DNA from 4 places in the Brevibacillus sp. NPDC058079 genome. Region 2 is predicted to be linked to each of the others. Evidence: riboswitches for the same ligand, from Rfam matches in the RefSeq annotation. Region 2 holds a riboswitch; each other region holds the start of a gene.
What was found. Region 2 has a riboswitch for S-adenosylmethionine ahead of ACFVS2_RS28450 (homocysteine synthase). Riboswitches for the same ligand answer to the same signal wherever they lie in the genome.
Positions count from the first base shown of each region.

Region 1: it holds a riboswitch for S-adenosylmethionine, as region 2 does, so the genes downstream of both, ACFVS2_RS08945 (aminotransferase class I/II-fold pyridoxal phosphate-dependent enzyme) here and ACFVS2_RS28450 (homocysteine synthase) in region 2, are expected to answer to the same signal.
Region 3: it holds a riboswitch for S-adenosylmethionine, as region 2 does, so the genes downstream of both, metK (methionine adenosyltransferase) here and ACFVS2_RS28450 (homocysteine synthase) in region 2, are expected to answer to the same signal.
Region 4: it holds a riboswitch for S-adenosylmethionine, as region 2 does, so the genes downstream of both, ACFVS2_RS24215 (MetQ/NlpA family ABC transporter substrate-binding protein) here and ACFVS2_RS28450 (homocysteine synthase) in region 2, are expected to answer to the same signal.

Region 1 covers NZ_JBHVSO010000002.1:473,672-478,847, forward strand. Annotated here, with positions in the region: gene ACFVS2_RS08935 (YhcN/YlaJ family sporulation lipoprotein) at 1-293, shown strand, start outside; gene ACFVS2_RS08940 (trans-sulfuration enzyme family protein) at 317-1,504, opposite strand; gene ACFVS2_RS08945 (aminotransferase class I/II-fold pyridoxal phosphate-dependent enzyme) at 1,501-2,664, opposite strand; SAM riboswitch class I at 2,759-2,878, opposite strand; gene ACFVS2_RS08950 (pyridoxamine 5'-phosphate oxidase family protein) at 2,953-3,411, opposite strand; gene ACFVS2_RS08955 (DUF5665 domain-containing protein) at 3,580-3,891, shown strand; gene ACFVS2_RS08960 (hypothetical protein) at 3,901-5,176, opposite strand, start outside.
Region 2 covers NZ_JBHVSO010000013.1:26,476-31,651, forward strand. Annotated here, with positions in the region: gene rnjA (ribonuclease J1) at 1-846, opposite strand, end outside; gene ACFVS2_RS28430 (hypothetical protein) at 945-1,715, opposite strand; gene ACFVS2_RS28435 (YqzG/YhdC family protein) at 1,819-2,157, shown strand; gene ACFVS2_RS28440 (SCO family protein) at 2,154-2,780, opposite strand; gene ACFVS2_RS28445 (rhodanese-like domain-containing protein) at 2,862-3,173, opposite strand; SAM riboswitch class I at 3,476-3,582, shown strand; gene ACFVS2_RS28450 (homocysteine synthase) at 3,673-4,977, shown strand; gene ACFVS2_RS28455 (ArsR/SmtB family transcription factor) at 5,136-5,176, shown strand, end outside.
Region 3 covers NZ_JBHVSO010000017.1:4,932-10,107, forward strand. Annotated here, with positions in the region: gene ACFVS2_RS30715 (S8 family peptidase) at 1-2,261, shown strand, start outside; SAM riboswitch class I at 2,323-2,424, shown strand; gene metK (methionine adenosyltransferase) at 2,558-3,763, shown strand; gene ACFVS2_RS30725 (polysaccharide deacetylase family protein) at 3,915-4,931, shown strand; gene ACFVS2_RS30730 (sensor histidine kinase) at 4,928-5,176, shown strand, end outside.
Region 4 covers NZ_JBHVSO010000009.1:80,524-85,699, reverse strand. Annotated here, with positions in the region: gene ACFVS2_RS24230 (nucleoside hydrolase) at 1-434, opposite strand, end outside; gene ACFVS2_RS24225 (ABC transporter substrate-binding protein) at 622-1,695, opposite strand; gene ACFVS2_RS24220 (DUF2294 domain-containing protein) at 1,893-2,249, opposite strand; SAM riboswitch class I at 2,470-2,572, shown strand; gene ACFVS2_RS24215 (MetQ/NlpA family ABC transporter substrate-binding protein) at 2,674-3,504, shown strand; gene ACFVS2_RS24210 (methionine ABC transporter ATP-binding protein) at 3,547-4,584, shown strand; gene ACFVS2_RS24205 (methionine ABC transporter permease) at 4,584-5,176, shown strand, end outside.

The sequences.
Region 1 (5,176 bases), on a different contig from region 2:
AGTATACGGTTGCGGAGGCACTGAAAGAAGACCCTCAAGGAGCGAACGCTGTCGTAACCGCAGACCCCGCCGTCGTACAACGGTTACGGGAGATGAGAGATGATATTCGCCGCGGTCATCCTGTTGCCGGAATTACGGAAGAGTTAGCGGATATCGTAGGTCGGATCATACCGCAACTACCGCGCAGTGTGCAGCCTCGCGAAGAAACACCTGCTCAAGTAAAAGAAAAACGCATGCACAAAGAGCCACAAGGACAAAACAAGATCAACGTAAATCGTACAGGAACACCTTAAAAGAAAAGAGGTATCCCCCGAATTTAAGCCCGGGAGAATACCTCTTTTTCTTTATGGACTGGTGCTTCAGATGGCAAATGATCCAAAGCTTGCTTCAAATCTGCCACCAAGTCATCGAAATCCTCCAAACCAGCTGACAGCCTGATCAAACCATCTGTTATTCCCCTTGCAGCTCTTTCCTCAGCAGGCATCGCTGCATGTGACATCGTAGCTGGGTAGGAGAGAATCGTTTCCACTGCCCCGAGGCTGACAGCCACAATCGGCAATTTTACGCGATCAAACAACGCTTTTGCTCGCTCGCGGCTCCCTACATCAAAAGAAAGAACAGCCCCATGACCGGTCGCTTGTTGTGTTTGAATCAGGTGACCGGGATGATCCTCCAGTCCTGTATAGTAGACTCGGCTTACCTGTGGATGCGAAGACAACCAGTCAGCCAAGCTCGCGGCTGTTTTCGTACTGACATCCAGTCGGGCTTTCAATGTTTTGAGCCCACGCATTACGAGCCAGCAGTCCTGCACACCCAAAATCGCTCCCATGCCATTCTGGATAAAGTAGAGCTGTTCCCCTAACGCAGCCTCTCTGGTCACAGCCAGACCTGCCACGACGTCGCTATGCCCTCCGATAAACTTCGTTGCACTATGAATGACCACATCTGCGCCAAGCTCCAATGGCCGCTGGTAATACGGTGTAAGGAATGTATTATCGACAATGACGAGCAAGCCGTGCTCCTTCGCGATACGAGAAACCGCTGCAATATCTGTCACCTTTAAGGTGGGATTGGAGGGGGTCTCCAGGTAAACCCCTTTCGTTGCCGGTGTAATGGCCGCACGAACGGCTTCTGTATCTGTTGCATCCACGAACGTAACGGAGATGCCCATTCTCGACAATACCTTGGTCAAAAACCGAAACGTGCCACCGTATACATCTTCCGCCACTACTACATGGTCTCCAGCTGAAAACAACATGAACACGCTGGAAATGGCAGCCATGCCAGATGAGAACGCGAAACCGCGTGAGCCTCCCTCCAGAGACGCAATGGCTTCCTCCAAAGCCTGCCTGGTCGGATTGCCTGATCTGGCATAATCGAATGTACCTGGCTGATCGATATCAGCCTGATGAAACGTGGAAGCCTGATAAATTGGAACCGACGACGCACCTGTGAACGGGTCAATGCAAGTCGAACCGTGGAGGAGCTTGGTTGCAAAATTCATCGTACACTCCCTCCTACGACCAAACTAGCATTCAAGGCCTGAAACAAATCGGCTACGACATCATCTGGATGCTCGATGCCAACCGACAGTCGCAACAATCGATCACAAACACCGACATGCTCTCTGACTTCTTGCGGGATATCGGCGTGAGTTTGCGTCGCCGGATACGTACACAATGACTCGACACCACCCAGACTTTCTGCAAAGGACACGATTTGCAGATTTTGCAGGAACAATCCCACCTGCTCTGCATCACGTACGCGGAACGATACCATCCCACTATGCCCAGTCGCTTGATTCACCTGGATCTCATGTCCCGGATGCTCTGGCAGACCTGGATAAAATACCTCAGCCACTGCTGGATGCTCACGCAACTTTTCCGCTACAATCAAGGCATTGGATTGGTGGCGCTCCATCCGCAATGCCAATGTTTTCATCCCGCGAACGAGAAGCCAACAATCTTGCGGTCCGAGTACAGCACCGATTGAATTGTGCAAAAACCGGATTTTTTCCGACAACTCTTCTCCTTTTGTTACGATGAGTCCCGCCAGCACATCGTTATGTCCTGCCAAATACTTGGTTGCACTATGTAGGACGATATCTGCACCAAGCTCTAGTGGGCGTTGACAATACGGGGTTAAGAATGTGTTGTCTACAATCGTCAGGATCCCGTGCTGTTTCGCCAATTGTGTTACTGCTCGAATATCAGTAATCTGCATGAGCGGATTGGTTGGCGTCTCGACGAAGATGGCCTTTGTATCCGGGCGAATCGCATCATTGAGTGCACGAATGTCACGCAAATCCACGTACGAAAACGTCAGACCGTAACGAGAGAGCACTTGCTCGAACAATCGATAGGTTCCCCCGTACAGATCGAGTGAAACGATCAGATGATCCCCTTGGGAAAACAAACCCATGACAGTATGAACAGCAGCCATTCCTGAGGCGCAAGCAAATCCTGCATCCCCTGATTCCGCTTCAGCGATAGTCTCCTCCAAAATGGTTCGAGTAGGATTAGCTGTGCGTGTATAATCATATCCAGTGCTCTGGCCCAAGGCAGGATGGCGATAGGCTGTTGCATAGTAAACAGGAAAGCTCACCGCCCCTGTTTTTTCGTCTCTGCCTACTCCCGCCTGAATCAATTTCGTTTCCAATTTCATGTCTGTTTCTCTCCCTCCAATTGTGTACGAGGGCATCAAAAAAGCCCCCTTTCCTCTGAAAGAAGGCTTTGTTTACGTCACCGTAAGCAAATCCTTCTCATCTTTCAGAGTTTGATAACTCTGCAGGAATTAGCACCATTATCTCCCTGTTAAAATACAGGTGATTGGTTGCCGGGCATCATCGGGCCAGTCCCTCCGCCGCTCTGGATAAGAAGATTGCTATTCAATTTGATTGACCCTAATACTAAAGGATCGGCAGGATTCTTGTCAACAATTTATTTCCACCCGTTAATTTGCATCTTTCAAGGCGGTCATAACTTGATTGTCCAGCTTCGCTGCCGCATTTTTGTCATACGTCTTTTCATATTGTGGTTCTACGGAAATACGGGAACCGTAAAACATAATATCACGAACAGCCTCAATCTTGATTTCTGCCATGGCCAGCTTGAGCGGAACACCTTCCAGTCGGTCTGTTTTGACGACAGCACGACCATTAATGGCGAAAGACGAGCCGGCACCGATCAAATGCAGGACAACTTGCGGTTCCTTCGCAATATTAGCCAAAATACGTGAGCGATTATCCACGGCAAAACGAATCATATCGGCGCTGACAGCATACGTCCAGGACAAAGAGCTGAGCGATGGTGCCCCTGACTCATGGTCTACTGTGCCCAAGGTAACAAAACGCTCCTTTTGCAAGAGCTTGAATAAATCTTCGGAAAGAGATTGGGAAACAGTTTCAGCCATTTCAAAGCCTCCTAACAAACGTTTTGTACGTTCATTTTACCCTTCGCTTAGCTGATAGGCAAACGTTTCCTCTTCACCTTGATTCTGGTTGTCTTTTTCCCTAGACTGGTAGGTAACGATACCGAATGATGGAAGGGGTTGGACACCTTGTCGCCTACAGACCGCCTCATGCAGCAAATTGATCAAGTCCTTGAAGAGCTTCAGGAAGTTCGGAAGGTAAATGAGCGGATGCATAAAATTGCGATGTTCCTGGAAGATATTCGACTAGCAGATGTGATCCAAAATTACACAGCCCCGCGCAAGCTGCTCTGGATCAATTTCCTCGCAGGTCTTGCCCGGGGTCTGGGGTTGACGATTGGTACTGCTATCGTTTTGGCTTTCCTCGGCTCCCTCTTGACGCAATTTCTTTCCATCCCCATTCTGGGGGATTACATCAGACAATTGGTGGAGTACGTCGAGACGTACAAGCAGCGACCTTAACGCTAGAGCCTAGTCTCTGTCGTCACGATCATCATCGACCTGGTCATTATCGTCATCATGATGTTTGTCGTGCTTTTTCCAATAGCCATACGCGTTGCCGTTGGGATGCTTATCTTTCTGCTTCCCTTTTTCTTTTTTCTTTTTGTCATCATCATCGTCTTTATCCTCGTCTGTTGGCTTCACAGGCTCGACAATGACTTTTGTGCTTAATGCAACGTCAGCTTTCTTAACCAGCTTATCGTCTTCATACAATGCGAATTGAATCGATTTGGCGCTAAAGGAATGGTTCTTGTACGACAACGTCAAAGAAAACTCACCTTTGTCATTCGGTTTAATCTCTTTTTTCTTCCCGTCAGGAGCGATCACAAACAATTCCGTATCGTCCTTTTTATTCCAGCCGCTTACTGTCCCCTTCACCTGAATGGACTTGGCGGCAGGATTGTTTACAGCAGTCGCCTTGATGGCATATTCGGTCGCTTGATCCTTATCAGGAGCGTTAACGATTTCTACCTGAACGGATTCGGAATCAACCTTCTTGCCATCCTCGTAAACCTCGATCAAGGCTTTTTGATCTTTTGCTGCTTGTACATCCTTTAGTGAAACGGTAAAGCTCCCTACACCATCCCACAGCTTTTTCACGTTTGCGTCTTTTTTCACGCCATTATAGGTGACAGTTACTTTGTCTGCCCCCTGCTTGACAATTCCTTTTACTTTTAATTCCTTTTTCTTCGCATCCAATACAGACATGGTATGGATGATCATTTCCTTATCTTCTTCTGCTTTTGGAACGATCTTTACCTTTTCGCTATCAACCAACTTGCTGCCTGCATAGGCACTTACGGTTACATACGGTTCATAGGATGCATCAGGAGCTTCAAAGCTGACCGTAAAAGAGTGCTCGTTGGTCGGCACGACTTCAATGATGTCGGAATTCGGCTTTTTCACAACCACTTTGGTGACATCCGAAGTCACAATCCCCTTTATGTACACCTTGTTATTTTCAGTCTTGGCATTTACACTCACGATTTCTTCATCATTGTCTGTTAGGCGCACTTCCAGCCAAATATCGCTGTAGTACTCATTGTAGATACGCTCCCACTCCGCTTTGTTTTCTTCCATAAACGTTTGGAGCTTCGTGTTCAAGTTGATTTCTTCTACAATGATGTACAAGTGGTCCGCTTGATTTTTCAAGAGCATGTTCAATGTGGTTGGATCATTTTGAGCAAGTTCTTTCAGATTGTAGCGTGTGACTTGCTTGCCCTCGTCATTCATGACTACCTTTGTG
Region 2 (5,176 bases):
AATCAACATGCCCTCTGGCATTTGGATGTAACCCAGCTCTTGTCCAATCAAGAAAACCTTTTCCATACTGCGACCAATAACCGCCACTTTGCGATTGCATTGCTCGGCAGCGTCTACCACTTGTTGCAGGCGATGCACGTTGGAAGCAAAGGTAGCCAGGATGATGCGTCCACGCGCTTTGCGTACCACATCGAGAATCCCTTCCCCTACCGTTCTCTCCGACATCGTAAATCCAGGACGCTCACTGTTCGTACTGTCGGACAAAAGCGTCAAGACGTCTCCGCTCGCACCAATGCGTGCAATTTTTCCGTACTCCGTTGTTTGGCCAACTGGTGTCATGTCAAACTTGAAGTCACCCGTGTGAATGACCATTCCCTCAGGTGTATAGAGCACAACTCCCAGGGAATCCGGAATACTGTGGTTCGTACGGAAGAATGTCGCCTTCAGCTTGGCAAAAGGAATTTCCGTATCTTCCGAAATTGGAATCAGCTTCACTTCATTTTGCAAACGGTGCTCTTCCAGCTTCGCCTTGACCAAGCCCAGGGTCAGACGACCACCGTAAATCGGCACCTTGATTTGCCGTAAAATATAAGGAATCGCTCCGATGTGATCCTCATGTCCGTGCGTCAACAAAAGTGCTTTTATCTTATGCTGGTTGTCCTTCAGATAAGAAATATCCGGGATAACCAGATCTATACCAAACATTTCATTCTCGGGGAACTTTACCCCGCAGTCAATAATGATGATTTCGTCCTCATACTCGACGCAGTACATATTTTTTCCGATCTCGCCGAGGCCGCCCATCGCGAAAATCTTAACGTCGCTCACTCTCTTTCCTCCTAACATCGTCGTGCATGATTATGGGAACCCGAACCAAGCATGCCATTCTTATTATATCACAACGTAAGACGTTCGTTTCACCCAGTCTTGACTATTCCACACATTCATCTTCGGTCAATAATCGAATACTGATACTCCAAGTCGGTAACTCGTTCATCGGTAACGACACTTGCCCTCGCCCAAAAGTCATGCTTTGCATAGGAATCGCCCGTCCATACCTCCGTAATTTCTCCTGAAGAGAGCTTTAGTGGTACGGCTTCGCTTTCTTTTAACACGGCGCCACTTTTGTTTTGCAATCGCAGTTTCAAGTCGATCTCCAACGGCTGATCCGACTGATTCCGTACCAGGATCAGACTAGTATACGGATACCCAGCACAATTTTTGGTACAGTCTTGTCTGCTGTATACGATGGCGAGATCAATCGGCTTCTCATTGTCCATCTTCGCCGCTTTCCACTGGTCTTTTGCTTTTTGTACGACGGTGACGTACTCCGCCTTTTTCAAAAAGGGCCCCATGCCTAAAAAAGCAGCAGCAAAAAAGCTAAACAAACCAAAAGCTGTGCATAGAAAAACGAGGTTCATTTTCCAAAACTGTTTTCTCATCATGATCAAAAAAACAATATACATGAGGATACAAACAAACACCAACAGGATACAAAAGTATAAAAATACCTCCAAGTCGGACTCCGTGGGTAACACCGGAATGCCATACTTCATTTGCCAATATACATTCGCAGCGAAGCAGCCTCCGTAAATCAATACGGCAGAAGCAATCGTGAGCCCCCATTTTTTCCAGAAAGGAGGCTTTTGAAAAATGGCTGCAAGAACCCCCACCAAAATAGGAAGGCCAAATAAGGGAATGAGCAAGTAATGCATCGAAAACCTCCCGCATTTCATTGTCATTATTTTCTACGAATGATATTCCGAAAAGTCTTCAAAATACATGGCAAACCATTTCGAAAAGGAGAGGGATACGCAAGTGCAAGCCGCTCGTCGCCTATTTTGTTATCGGAACATGATGCCCCTACTCTCCACTGTACTTTTCCTGTTCCTCTTTCAGCCGTTCCCTACCTATGCCCAGCCTCCCTATGCAAAATGGGGCAGGCTCGCGATGCAGGAGACGATGAAGCGATATCCAAACGCTCAAATTGTGGACTACCTTCATGTCGGACGAAAACAAAAAACGCCCACCACGTCAGAAGAGACGTTTAAGCTCTTGCTTCAAGAAGGCAATCGCAGGTGGGCGTTACTCATTCATATTGAATTCGTGAATCAGACAGAAGATGTCGTAAACATCTCCTATGAGGAGACTCGCTAGTCAGCGAGCTGTTCCATCTCTTTCATCATGACTTCCATGTCCATGTCAGCTGCCATCCCGTACGCGCGGCGCATGTTTCCATCTCCATCCACAAGGAACATGCGAGCCGTATGAGCATAAGAACCATCTGGCTGCTTCATGACCATCAGACCAAAATCCTTCGTCACTTTCTCTACAGCCTGAGCGTCCCCTCGCAGGAACTTCCAGCTACTCTGATCTGCCTTGAACTTGGCTGCGTACTCCTGCAAGACTTCCGGCGTATCGTTATCAGGGTCAAAGGAAATGGAGATAAACTCTACTTTGTCTCCGAACAGTCCCTTTTCCTTCAACTGATCTTGCAGCTTGGCCATGTTGTACGTAGTCGCCGGACAAATATCCGGGCACTTGGTAAACATAAACTCCACCAGTCGTACTTTGCCAGCACTTTCATTAAATGTATAGGTTGTTCCGTCACTGTTGTCTAAGGTGAAGTCCGCGATGGGCTTCAACACTTCGATCTTCTCTTCTGTCATATACTTATAACCAAATACTCCGACGATAGCCAAAAGGATAATACCAGCTAACACAGGAAACCAATGTTTTTTCATCGCAGATTCCTGCTGCAATTGTGTTCCTTCACTCACGGGTTGCTTCCTCCCTGCTTGTCCCATGCGAGATGCCTCCTGATTACACACGGGAGGCATTCACACTGTTTCTATACCTTCTTACTGTTCCACTTCACCTGGCCATGCGAGCATGCCGCCAACCATATTCGCCACGTCATACCCTTGTGCACTCAAATACTCTGTAGCTGTATTGCTTCTGGCACCACTGCGGCAAACCATCACAATCGGAATGTTCTTATCCAGCTCATCGATACGGTGCGGCAAAAAGCCGAGTGGGATCAGCTTAGCCTCTTTAATGTGACCTGCATTCCACTCATCTACTTCACGTACATCAATGACTTGCAGTTCCTCTTTGGCTTCCAGCTTTTCCAACAGCTCTTGTGGTGTCATTTCCTTTACTCCATGGCTCATCGCTATTTATCCTCCTATATGTACGATCAGATCAGTTGTAACCACCTCCATGATATCACACGCTTTTTTACTTTTCTAACGCGAAGAGCACTTGGCTTCACCATACATCCATGCTCCCTATTTTCTACCATTATCTCCTATTTGGCTGCGACAGTAGCCACACGGGATGTGAACAGCTTGAGGCAAAAGCGTTACAAATTAATGGCATGAGTGAATCTATATATACATAAAAACCTCCCTGATAACTTCCTATTATGCGTTGACAGCGAGGGGATATTTTCATACAATTACGACAACAACTTTTCTCATCAAGAGCGGTGGAGGGACAGGCCCTACGAAACCCGGCAACCAGCAGACTAGCTGCATGGTGCCAATTCCTGCAGAATCCAGTGATTCTGAGAGATGAACACAAGCCCGTGCATGATCGGAGCCTTCTTCTTCTCAGGAGAATGCTCCGTTTTTTATTAGCCGATTTCCCATAGTAAAAGGAGAGATGGACATGTCCGATCAACAACAATGGAAGCCAGAAACACTTGCGGTACACGGTGGACAGGAGGTTGACCCTGTAACAGGCTCACGTGCTGTTCCGATCTATCAGACGACCTCCTACGTTTTCCGTGATACGGAGCATGCTGCCAACCTGTTTGGCTTAAAAGAGTTTGGGAACATCTATACACGCATCATGAATCCGACACAGGATGTGTTTGAGAAGCGTGTTGCCCTGCTCGAAGGTGGTGTAGGCGCACTCGCGACCGCATCCGGGCAAGCTGCCATTACATTCGCCATTTTAAATATTGCGCATGCAGGAGACGAGATCGTCGCTTCCAGCAGCCTCTACGGTGGTACCTACAACCTGTTCGCCCACACTCTTCCCCGCCTCGGTATCAAGGTTCATTTTGCTGATCAATCCAATCCGGAAAATTTCCGTGCCTATATCAATGAAAAAACAAAAGCCGTGTTCTGCGAGACGATCGGCAACCCGCGCATTGATGTCGCTGATATCGAGGCGATCGCCAATATTGCCCACGAAAATGGCGTGCCTTTGATCGTGGACAACACCTTCGCGACTCCGATTTTGTGCCGTCCTTTTGAGCACGGGGCCGATATTGTCGTGCATTCCACCACCAAATTCATCGGCGGCCACGGAACAGCAATTGGCGGTATCATCGTAGACTCCGGAAAATTCGACTGGAACAACGGAAAATTCCCAGGTCTGACTACACCTGACCCAAGCTACCATGGTGTCGTCTATACAGAGGCAGTCGGTCCACTCGCCTATATTATCAAGGCGCGCGTCCAGCTCCAGCGCGATATCGGAGCGGCTGTCGCCCCAATCAACTCCTTCTTGTTCCTGCAAGGATTAGAAACACTGCATCTGCGCATCGAGCGGCATAGCCAGAACGCCTTGGCAGTAGCTCAATTCCTCACCAATCACTCTGCCGTAGAGTGGGTGAGCTATCCAGGGCTGGAGTCAGACTCCCAGCATGAATTGGCACAAAAATATTTGCCAAAAGGTGCTGGCGCGATCCTGACCTTTGGAATTCGCGGTGGCATTGAGGCAGGAAAAACATTGATCGAATCAGTGAAGCTGTTCTCCCATCTCGCAAATGTCGGGGACTCCAAGTCACTCATCATTCATCCAGCTAGCACAACACATCAGCAAATGACAGAAGAAGAGCAGGCAGCAGCCGGAGTGACTCCGGGACTCATTCGCCTCTCCGTCGGCACAGAATCAATCGACGATATCATCTCTGATCTGGAGCAAGCCTTGCAGCGTGCGTTGCAATTATCTACGGTAGGTTAACCATACCTTTACAAGGAAAGAAGAATCACGTGATCTCTTTGGATAGAGGTTTGTGATTCTTCTTTTACTTTTTTATTTTCGTTCGAAAATAATTGAACTTTTCATTCGATGTTTTTATAATACTATCATTCAAGAAAATTTTGGGAGAGTGGATAGACGTGAAAGTTTTAAATATCGGAAGTGAACGGACAACATATCG
Region 3 (5,176 bases), on a different contig from region 2:
CTGGTGTACTGGCTGCTAGCGGGAATAACAGTATTGGTGTATCCGGTGTCTTGTGGAATGCCAAGATTTTGCCGATTAAAGTTTTGGCCAAAAATGGAGATACAACGGTGCAGACTCTTGCTAAGGGTATCAATACTGCCTTGGATCGTGGTGCCAAAGTCATCGTGATGTCTCTAAGCAGTATGGCCTACTCTAAGGAACTGGCGAATGCTGTGCAACGAGCGGAAATAAGCGGAGCTGTTCTGATTGCAGCTAGTGGCAATGAGAGTAGCCGTGTGGCTTATCCCGCAGCTTATCCTACGGTGTTAGCGGTAGGGGCTGTAAGGAGTAACAATGAAGTGCTGTATCAAAGCAATACAGGACCTGAGCTGAACCTAGTAGCGCCTGGTTTCAATGTTTATACGACCAAGCTTGGGGGAAAATACGGTTCTTTTAGCGGTACTTCAGCAGCGGCACCACAAGTAGCGGGTGCAGCAGCGCTCATACTAGCTCGTCATCCCAAACTAAGTCCATTTGATGTGAGACAATTGCTTTTTCAAACGGCTACGGACTTAGGGGAAAAGGGATGGGATCGGAAAACGGGCTACGGGTTGTTAAATGTCGACAAGGCAGTTCGAACGGCCTTATCCCATGACTTTTTAGAGCCAAATAATCAGACGTACTCAGCCAAAGCGTTTCCGATCGAATCGCAAATACGTGGAAATTTAGGGCCCAAAGACACGATAGACTGGCTGAAGATGGACATCCCTTACGATGGGAAGGTCAGCTTCTCAGCGTCAGTGACTTCCGGTGTTTCTTCAGCGATGGCAGCTACCTTTTACCCAGAGAATCGTCCGCCGATCACGCAGTACTTCGGGAATGGGGATACGATAACTGTCCCGGTCAAGGCGGGACGAATGAATATCCGGTTAATGCGTAACGGAGGGGTCAACAACGCTTTTACCTACGTGTTGACGAGTAAGTTTACCATCAATCCGGACCGTAACGAACCGAACGATACGCAAGAGACGGCAAGGCCGCTCGTAGGCAACGAAATCAGTGTAACAGGCAATTTCCACGATGAAGGGGATCAGGATTGGTTCTCCTACTATGTTCGTGAATACGGGCATTTGGATGTCTCCGTTAGTCCTGATAACAAGCGTTTCGATCTATTGCTGAGTATCGGTAAACAAGAGCTCGGAAAAAAGATGGTTGTATGGGACCCTAACTACGATAATGGAACGAAAGACAATCCGACAGAACGCGCCCAAAAAGAAGTGTCACCAGGCAAGTATTACATCCGTGTGAGTGAGTACAATCGCAATGCGGTGAATGGCGAATATCAGCTGGATCTGGGATACACGCCAGTAAAAAAAGATTTTAATGAGCCGAATGACACTTATCAAAAAGCGTCTCCGTTAAGCGGTGGAACAGTGATGTCAGGCACAATACCGACAGCTACTGATTCCGACTGGTTCCAATTTACTGTGAATAGTGAATCGTATGTGACGTTCCGAGCGCCGTACATTCCTGTCGATAGTGGCTTTCGTTTTGCGCTCTATAGCGATCGAAACATGAACTATGCGATCGCTTCGACGAATGAGGTAGCGGAGCTGTCTAACCGAGGAAACGATGTTATCGGTTTGCGTTTGCAACCAGGAAAATATTATGTACGCCTTAATAGCGGGACTGCGTTCAAATATGAATCGTACCGACTCACGGTGACACAGCAGAAATTGATAGCGGGCTATCGCGATATTTCGGACCACTGGGCGCGCTCAGAGATCGTCAGACTTAGCTCTCGCGATATAGTAAATGGGTTTAATGATGCGTCGTTCAAGCCGAATCAGGCAGTGACCCGTGCAGAGTTTGCCACGATGCTGCTTAAATCAATGCGTGCGACCGGTTCCAAGGTAGCGACTACCTACACAGGAAAAACGACCTTCAGGGATATGCCAAAGCGGCACTGGGCTTATCACAACCTAGGTGTAGCCTATCAATTAGGGATTTTGAAAGGGTACCCGAAGAATGAAATGAAGCCGGATCAGCCGATATCGCGTGCAGAGATGGCGGTAATGATCGCGCGGGCACGTGATGTCTTGATGTATAACCGTGGTACATCGAATTATCAGGATGTGCCAACGAGTCACTGGGCTTCTCCTGCTATTGAGGCTTTAACATCTAGAAAATGGGTCAATGGGTACGGTTCTTCCTTTAAACCGAATGGAAGGGCAACTCGCGCCGAGGTAGTGGTGGTACTTTCCAAAGCCTATCAACTATAAGTAAAAATTTTCCTATTGACATCTCTGAAAAAAACAATTATTCTATTATCCGTAATGGATACTCTTATCCAGAGCAGGCGGAGGGACTGGCCCTATGAAGCCCGGCAACCGATCTAGAGCGGTGCTAACCAGCAGAACGGACATCTGTTCTGGCCGATAAGAGGATGAAGGAAGCAAAAAACGCTCAAACCTTTTCCTCCTAAAAAATGGAAAAGGTTTTTTATTTGCGTTTACGTAGATAAAATCCTGACTCGGCTACCACACTATTTGTATGAGGTCAAAGGAGGTATTTTCTCATGGCTTTGCAAAAAGGTCGTCGTCTGTTTACATCCGAATCTGTAACTGAAGGACATCCGGATAAAATTTGTGACCAAATTTCCGACTCCATCTTGGATGCGATCCTGTCCAAAGATCCAAACGCTCGCGTAGCTTGCGAAACTTCCGTAACTACTGGTTTGGTTCTCGTAGCAGGTGAAATCACTACAAACACTTATGTGGATATCCAAAAGCTCGTTCGTGAAACCATTCGTGAAATCGGTTATGACCGTGCGAAATTCGGTTTTGACGCTGACACTTGCGGTGTTATTACTGCAATTGGCGAGCAGTCCGCTGACATTGCACTTGGTGTAGACCAAGCATTGGAAGCACGCGAAGGCAAAATGACTGACGCTGAGATCGAAGCAATTGGTGCTGGTGACCAAGGTTTGATGTTTGGTTTTGCTTGCAATGAAACACCTGAGCTGATGCCGCTTCCGATCAGCATGTCCCACCAATTGGCTCGTCGTCTGACTGAAGTACGTAAAAACGGAACACTTGCTTACCTCCGTCCTGACGGAAAAACACAAGTAACCGTTGAGTACGATGGCGACAAACCAGTTCGTATCGATACAATCGTTATTTCTACTCAACATGCTCCTGAAACAACTCTGGAGCAAATCAAGCAAGATCTGGTTGAGCAAGTAATCAAACCAGTTGTTCCAGCTGAACTGTTGGACGCTGATACCAAATACTTCATCAACCCAACTGGCCGTTTCGTAATTGGCGGACCACAAGGGGATGCTGGCTTGACTGGTCGCAAAATCATCGTAGATACTTACGGCGGTTATGCTCGTCATGGCGGCGGTGCGTTCTCAGGTAAAGATCCGACTAAAGTTGACCGTTCCGGTGCTTACGCAGCTCGTTATGTAGCGAAAAACATCGTGGCTGCTGGTCTCGCAGACAAATGCGAAGTACAAGTTGCTTACGCAATTGGTGTAGCACAACCAGTTTCCATCGCAGTAGATACTTTCGGTACAGGTACCATTTCCGAAGAAGCTCTGGTGAAATTGGTTCGCAAACACTTCGACCTGCGTCCTGCTGGTATCATCAAGCAGCTCGACCTGCGTCGTCCTATCTACAAACAAACAGCTGCATATGGCCACTTTGGACGCAATGACCTGAATGTTCCTTGGGAGCAAACAGACAAAGCAGAAGTTCTGAAGCAAGAGGCTGCTCAACTGTAATATTGCTGAATGACATAAAAAGAGCCTGGTATTGCTACTGGGCTCTTTTTCTTTTTAGGAGCAGAGTCATCCAATTATTGGGTCAATTGTTGCACAGGAATTTGTAGGACTGTGTCGAATCTCCTAGTGAGGAAGTAGAGGAGGGGTTTTTTTGCCGAACAGAAGGCTCTTCCTGATCGTGTTTCTTACTTTTTTGTTTTTTGCAGTGGCTATTGGGTTGTTAGGCGAATCTTTTCTGGAAAAAAAGAATAAACAAGAAGTGCAACCTTTTCCCCAAGTGGATACGTCTATAAGCATAAGTGAGACAAAAAATGCTGAGCCAAACGTCACACCAATTGAAGAAGCAGCGGTTCAAACGAAAAAGTGGTATAACAATCAGGTTGTGGTTTTGACGTACCATCATGTCACGGATCAATCGAATCAGCGGTATGTCATAGCTCCTGATCAATTTGCCCGACACATGAAATTTTTGCATGATAACGACCTGAATCCGATATCGTTGGATGAGTTCCTGCGATTTATGGAGACGGGTACCTTACCGACTGAGAATGCTGTTTTGATTACGTTCGACGATGGGTATGAGAGTTATTACAAAGAAGCATTTCCGATCTTACGTACATACGGCTACCCTTCAGTGAACTTCGCGATTGCGGGGCGCTTAAGAGATGTAGCTGATCGAAAACGGGAGAATATGACGCCACCACTTACGCGTCAACAGGTTAACGAAATGACTCATTCGGGACTGGTTACGATCGGGTCCCACACGTACAGTCTGCATGAAGAGGAAGAACGAAATGAGTGGGGCGATCTTGGCCCAGAAACAGCTCCGGTCTATCTGAAAGACTTGCAGCGTTTAGAGGAAGAGAAAGAGTACAGGGACCGCCTCTATGTAGATTTCAGTATATCTCGCGTCAGTTTAAGCGAATGGATGAAGAAAGAGGTTGAGGCTATCTCGTTGCCATTTGGCTACACAAGTCCAATCGTACTGGAGACAGCTCGTCAAGCTGGCTACCGCTATGTGTTTACATCCAATCGTGGATTCGTAAAACAAGGAACAGATCCGTTTGCCATTCCACGCAATGACATGGGACTGCGAGATGTAGAAGAAGAGCACCTCCAACAGTTGTTCACGAAGGCTAAAAATGAGTTTGAAGGAGAGCAATCATGAACAAAGCGATAGACATCAGCGTGCTGGACGGGGTGATCAAGCGAACGATTGAAACCGTAGAAACGAGTAAAACCCAAATATTTGATATAGCTGAAAACGCCAGACAGCATGGCAACTCATTGAAGTTTGATCTACATGAACTTCGACAAGAGATTTCCAAAGTGATTCAAAAAGTCGATGCGCTTGAACTCGCGTATCGTAAATCGCGCAACAAGCTCGTGTTGGTCAGTCGTAATTTTCATATG
Region 4 (5,176 bases), on a different contig from region 2:
ACGTGTTGGACCAGCTCCGGGCATTTTTTCACTGCCAGCGCCAAATTGGTCAACGGTCCCGTCATGATGAGTGTAATCTCTCTGGAATGCGCGAGTACGTTTTCCACGATGAAATCAGGAGCAAAGCCAGCAGTCGGTTCCTTGTAAATCGGAACTCCGGCAAGGGCACCTCCCAAGCCATCTTCACCATGTACAGCGTGCTCGAAAAATAACGGCCGCAGCAACGGTTCAGATGCTCCACAGACAACAGGGATTTGCTCACCGACTTGCAAGAAATCGAGAATTTTGCATGTGTTTTCTGTAGCTTTTTGCAGCGACACGTTGCCATTCACCGTAGTGATGCCAACCAGATCAAATTGCCCGCTCTTCACAGCGAGAATAATGCCAAGCGCATCATCAATGCCCGTATCCACGTCAAGAATGATCTTTTGCACGAGTGGTCCTCCTCACGTTCATTCCTCATAAGAAAACTTCTATCGAGGCCAATTCAACGTGGAGCGACCGCGTTTTAGCGGAATGTTTTCATGCGCTCCGGAATTTATTTTATAATTTCCTATACGTTGAAAAACGAGGGTATATCCGAAATTGTCTATACCCTCGCCCTTTGTTTTCTATCGTTCGTTATTGCGTGATTTCACGATTCCAACGGTCAATCCATGCTTTAGAGTGCTCGTTAACGAATTTCATGTCCAGCATTTTCAGCTTGCTTACGGTTTCTTCCCCGTACGTTACGCCTTTTGCTTCTTCTTCTGTCAGTTGAACAGACTTATTTACAGGGGAATCGATTTTTGCTTTTGCTGTTTTTTCCTGAACTTCCTTGCTCAGCTGGTAGTTGATGAAGTCTTCAGCCAGCGCTTTGTTTTTCGAGCCTTTTACGATGTTAACCGTATTCATGACCGCATATCCGCCGCTTGCAGGTTGTACGAAAACAGCTTCTGGAACAGCGGCTTTGATGTCTTTGAAGTACATTTCCATGATCGGTCCTACGCCGATTTCTTCTTGACCAAACATGTTCACGTATTCGGAAGTCTTATCGTAGAATTTCACTACATTTTGGTTGACTTCTTTCATTTTCGCAAAGGCTTGATCCTCGTTAAATTCCTTGCTGCCCGCGACCGCAGAAGCACTGTCGAGAACCATCGGGCCAGTTGTGGACGTAATGCTTGGCAGTGTCAACTTGCCCGTCAGCTCTGGGTTCCACAGGTCTTTCCAATCCTTGATCTCTGTTTTCACAAGCTTTGGATTGTAGGCAATCCCGAATTGGCCAATTGTGTAAGCTGGACCGTACTCCTCGCCCAGTGGTGCTTTGGCGATGTCGTAGATTTGATCCAGGTTCGGGATGCGGCTGCGGTCGATTTTTTCAAATGCGCCACTCTCAATCCCTTGCTGTGCATAGTAGTCAGAGAGGTAGATCAAGTCTACATCGGAGCTTCCTTGGCGAATTTTGTTCAGTCGTTCTGCGTTGTTCCCGATTTCCAGCACGATTTTCACGTTATGTTCTTTTTCAAACGGCTCATATACTTCTTTGCGGAAAAAGTCTTCGGAAAAGCCCCATGTGGAAATGACCAGCTTTTGTGGCTCACCCTTGGCTTCACCGCCAGCTCCTCCCGCTTGTGGTTGATCATTGCTGCCACAGCCAGCGAGAGCCAGTGACATCATAGAAAAAGACAGAATTCCAGCAAGTAATTTTTTCATCGTAATTCTCCTCCAGTTGGGTTCATTTGATGACAAAATATGGTGATACAATAAAAAGAAAAGTACCCTTGATTAGAACGTATCATTCTAAACAAGAGCACTTTTCTTCGTAAACAAAGAGAAGTGACACCCGTTTTTACGCAAAGTCTACGGTCTCCTCTTAAGATAGATCAAAAGAGAAAATCCGAACGATTGCGTCAGGTATTCAGTTCTGATTCAGCTAAAATAACATTCGTGATCGCCCACTGCGTAGGCGCATCATAGTCCCGTAGCACAGCTTCCAACGGCAACCCCATCTCTACTTCCAGTCGCTCTCGCAGTTTCTTCTTATAAAGAAGGGACATCCGAAAATCGACTTCGAGCTTGAGGGCCGGTGCTTCTCCTTCTAACGCTTCTGAGCGCGGAGAGCGGCGATGCTTGGCTTGGAACGTAATCATCTGATTTTCAATCGTGACTCGGAGCAATGTCGTTCCAAATCCGAACAACTCTTTTGCTATCTCATTATAGATGGCAGACAGCTTTTTTCTGGTTTCATTGGAGTCCACTAGAGTCATGTCATCACCTGCGATAGCTGGTATCGGGTTCATTCGCTCTCATTATACAAATGATTTTCCGATTCTTCAATAGAATATTCGTATTTAGATCAATTTCACATTTTTCCACCAAGTCATTCGTTTGCAAAAACAGTTGACACCTAAAAAATCAGTCGTTATAATCCAACTATCCAAATAAGAATTAACAACAATGTTTGGAATGATAATTTCATAGCACATTCTCTTATGAAGAGAGGTTGAGGGACTGGCCCTATGACACCTCGGCAACCTATCGCAAACGATACGGTGCCAAATCCAGCGGAATTTATTCCGACAGATAAGAGAGGTATTGTTGCAGTGTGGATACATACTCGCAGTTTTCGCCTCTTCTGTCGGAAGAGGCTTTTTCTATTCCATCTTACATCCAGAGAAAAGGGGTATTTTCATGAAAAAGACTGGTCTACTGCTCACTACACTACTGCTCGCTGCATCGCTCGTAACGGCTTGCGGCGGTAAACAAGAAGCTGCACCTGCTAACGGCGGCACTGCTGCTGAGCAAACCTCACTCAAGGTGGGCGTCACTGGCGGCCCGCACGAAGAGATTCTCAACAAAGTAAAAGAAGTCGCCAAAGGCAAAGGGCTCGACGTCGAAGTCGTCGTTTTCAACGATTACGTACAGCCGAACCAAGCTCTCGATAAAGGAAATCTCGATGTAAACAGCTTCCAAACCATCCCGTTCTTGGCGAAGTTCAATCAAGATCACAAAACAAAGATCGTCGAGGTTGGAAAAACCGTCACGTACCCGATGGGCCTGTACTCCACCAAGCATAAAAAAGTCGAGGACATCCCTGCTGGCGGCGTTGTCGGCATTCAAAACGACCCTACCAACCGAGCACGCGCCCTGCTACTCTATCAGGCAGCTGGCTTGATTAAGCTCAAGGATGGCGTGGGTGACAACGCAACACCACTGGACATCGTAGAAAATCCAAAAAATTTGCAATTCAAAGAGCTGGAGGCTGCTTTCCTGGCGCGCTCGCTGAGCAACGTAGAGGTCGCTTCGATTAATACGAACTTCGCAATGGAAGCTGGCTACTCCCCGCAAAAAGATGCGATCTTCGCTGAGACAGCTGACTCTCCATATGTAAACATTTTGGCAGTCAACGAAACCAACAAAGACAACCCCGCTGTCAAAAAGCTGGTGGACATCTACCGCTCGGAAGAAGTGAAAAAATTCATCGACGAACGTTTTGAAGGAGCTGTACTGCCGTCCTGGTAAGATCGAAGCCAGGAACATCAAGAACAACAAGGAGAACTCGTTATGATACAGCTAACCGATATTCATAAGTCGTATCAAGTAGGAAACAAGCAGGTAGAAGCATTGAAGGGCGTATCCCTGCAGGTGGAAAAAGGGCAAATCTACGGGGTTATCGGCTTTAGCGGAGCGGGGAAAAGCACCCTGCTCCGTACCATCAACCTGTTGGAGAAGCCGACTAGCGGTTCTGTGATCGTCAATGGCCAGAACATGCTGACCCTCAAGGAAAAAGAGCTGCGGCAAGCTCGCAAAAAGATCGGGATAATTTTTCAACACTTCAACCTGCTCTCTTCCTATAATGTCTTTGACAATGTGGCGGAAATCTTGCGGATGAATCGCGTCCCTAAAGATGTCATTAAGCGCAAGGTAGAAGACCTTCTCGGCTTGGTTGGCTTGTCTGATAAAGCAAACGCTTATCCTTCTCAGCTATCCGGTGGACAAAAGCAACGGGTGGGCATCGCTCGTGCGCTTGCGACTGATCCGGAAATCCTGCTCTGTGACGAAGCGACTTCCGCTCTCGACCCGCAGACGACCGAATCGATCCTGGAGCTGTTGCTCGACATCAATCGAAAGTTTAACCTGACCATCGTGCTGATTACGCATGAGATGCAGGTCATCAAAAAAATCTGCGATCAGGTAGCCATCATGGAAAACGGTGTCGTCATCGAGCAAGGCTCTGTTCTGGATGTTTTCAGCAATCCGCAAGAGCAAACGACCCGTAATTTTATCAAAACGGTTTTCGACGATCAGGTACCACAGGAGATTTTGTCCAAAATAAAAGAAACCGGACCCGTTTCCAAAATTGTTCGCGTTGCCTTTCGCGGGGATGCTGCTCTCGATCCTGTTCTAGGAACACTATCTGCACGTTTTCCGATTAGCACCAATCTGTTGTATGGCTCGATTACGACCATAAAAGGAACAGCGCTCGGCATTCTGCTTTTGCACATATCCGGCGAAGAACAAGACATTCAAGATGGCATTCGCTACTTGCGCGAATCCGTCTACCGCGTAGATATTGTGTCACCAGAGGAGGTGCGGAGCTAATGGAGCGTTTGATTGATATGATTCCGGTATTCGGGCAATCTCTGCAAGAGACTGTCATCATGGTTGGAATTTCGCTGTTCATTGCGACGTTGATCGGGATTCCGCTCGGGATTTTGTTGGTCATCACACAGGCGAATCACCTTTTCCCGAACAGAATCATCTATCACACCCTGAATACGATCATCAACATTGTGCGTTCGTTGCCTTTTATTATCCTGATGGTTGCGATCATTCCTTTTACAGAGTTGATCGTGGGCACTTCGATTGGAATTGAAGGAGCAATTGTGCCGCTCATCGTCTATACCTCGCCTTACATCTCACGCCTGATGGAAACGGCCCTGCATGACGTAGATCGTGGCGTTATCGAAGCGTACCAGGCAATGGGCGCATCCCGGACGCAGATTATTTTTCGCATCATGCTGCGTGAAGCACGGCCCGGCATCGTCCTCTGCCTGACCATTGCGACCATCGGTTTGATTGGGGCTACTGCTATGGCCGGAGCAGTCGGTGCCGGCGGACTTGGCGATCTCGCCTTGCGCTACGGCTACCAGCAATGGGACATCGAAGTCATGATCATTACTGTCGTTATCCT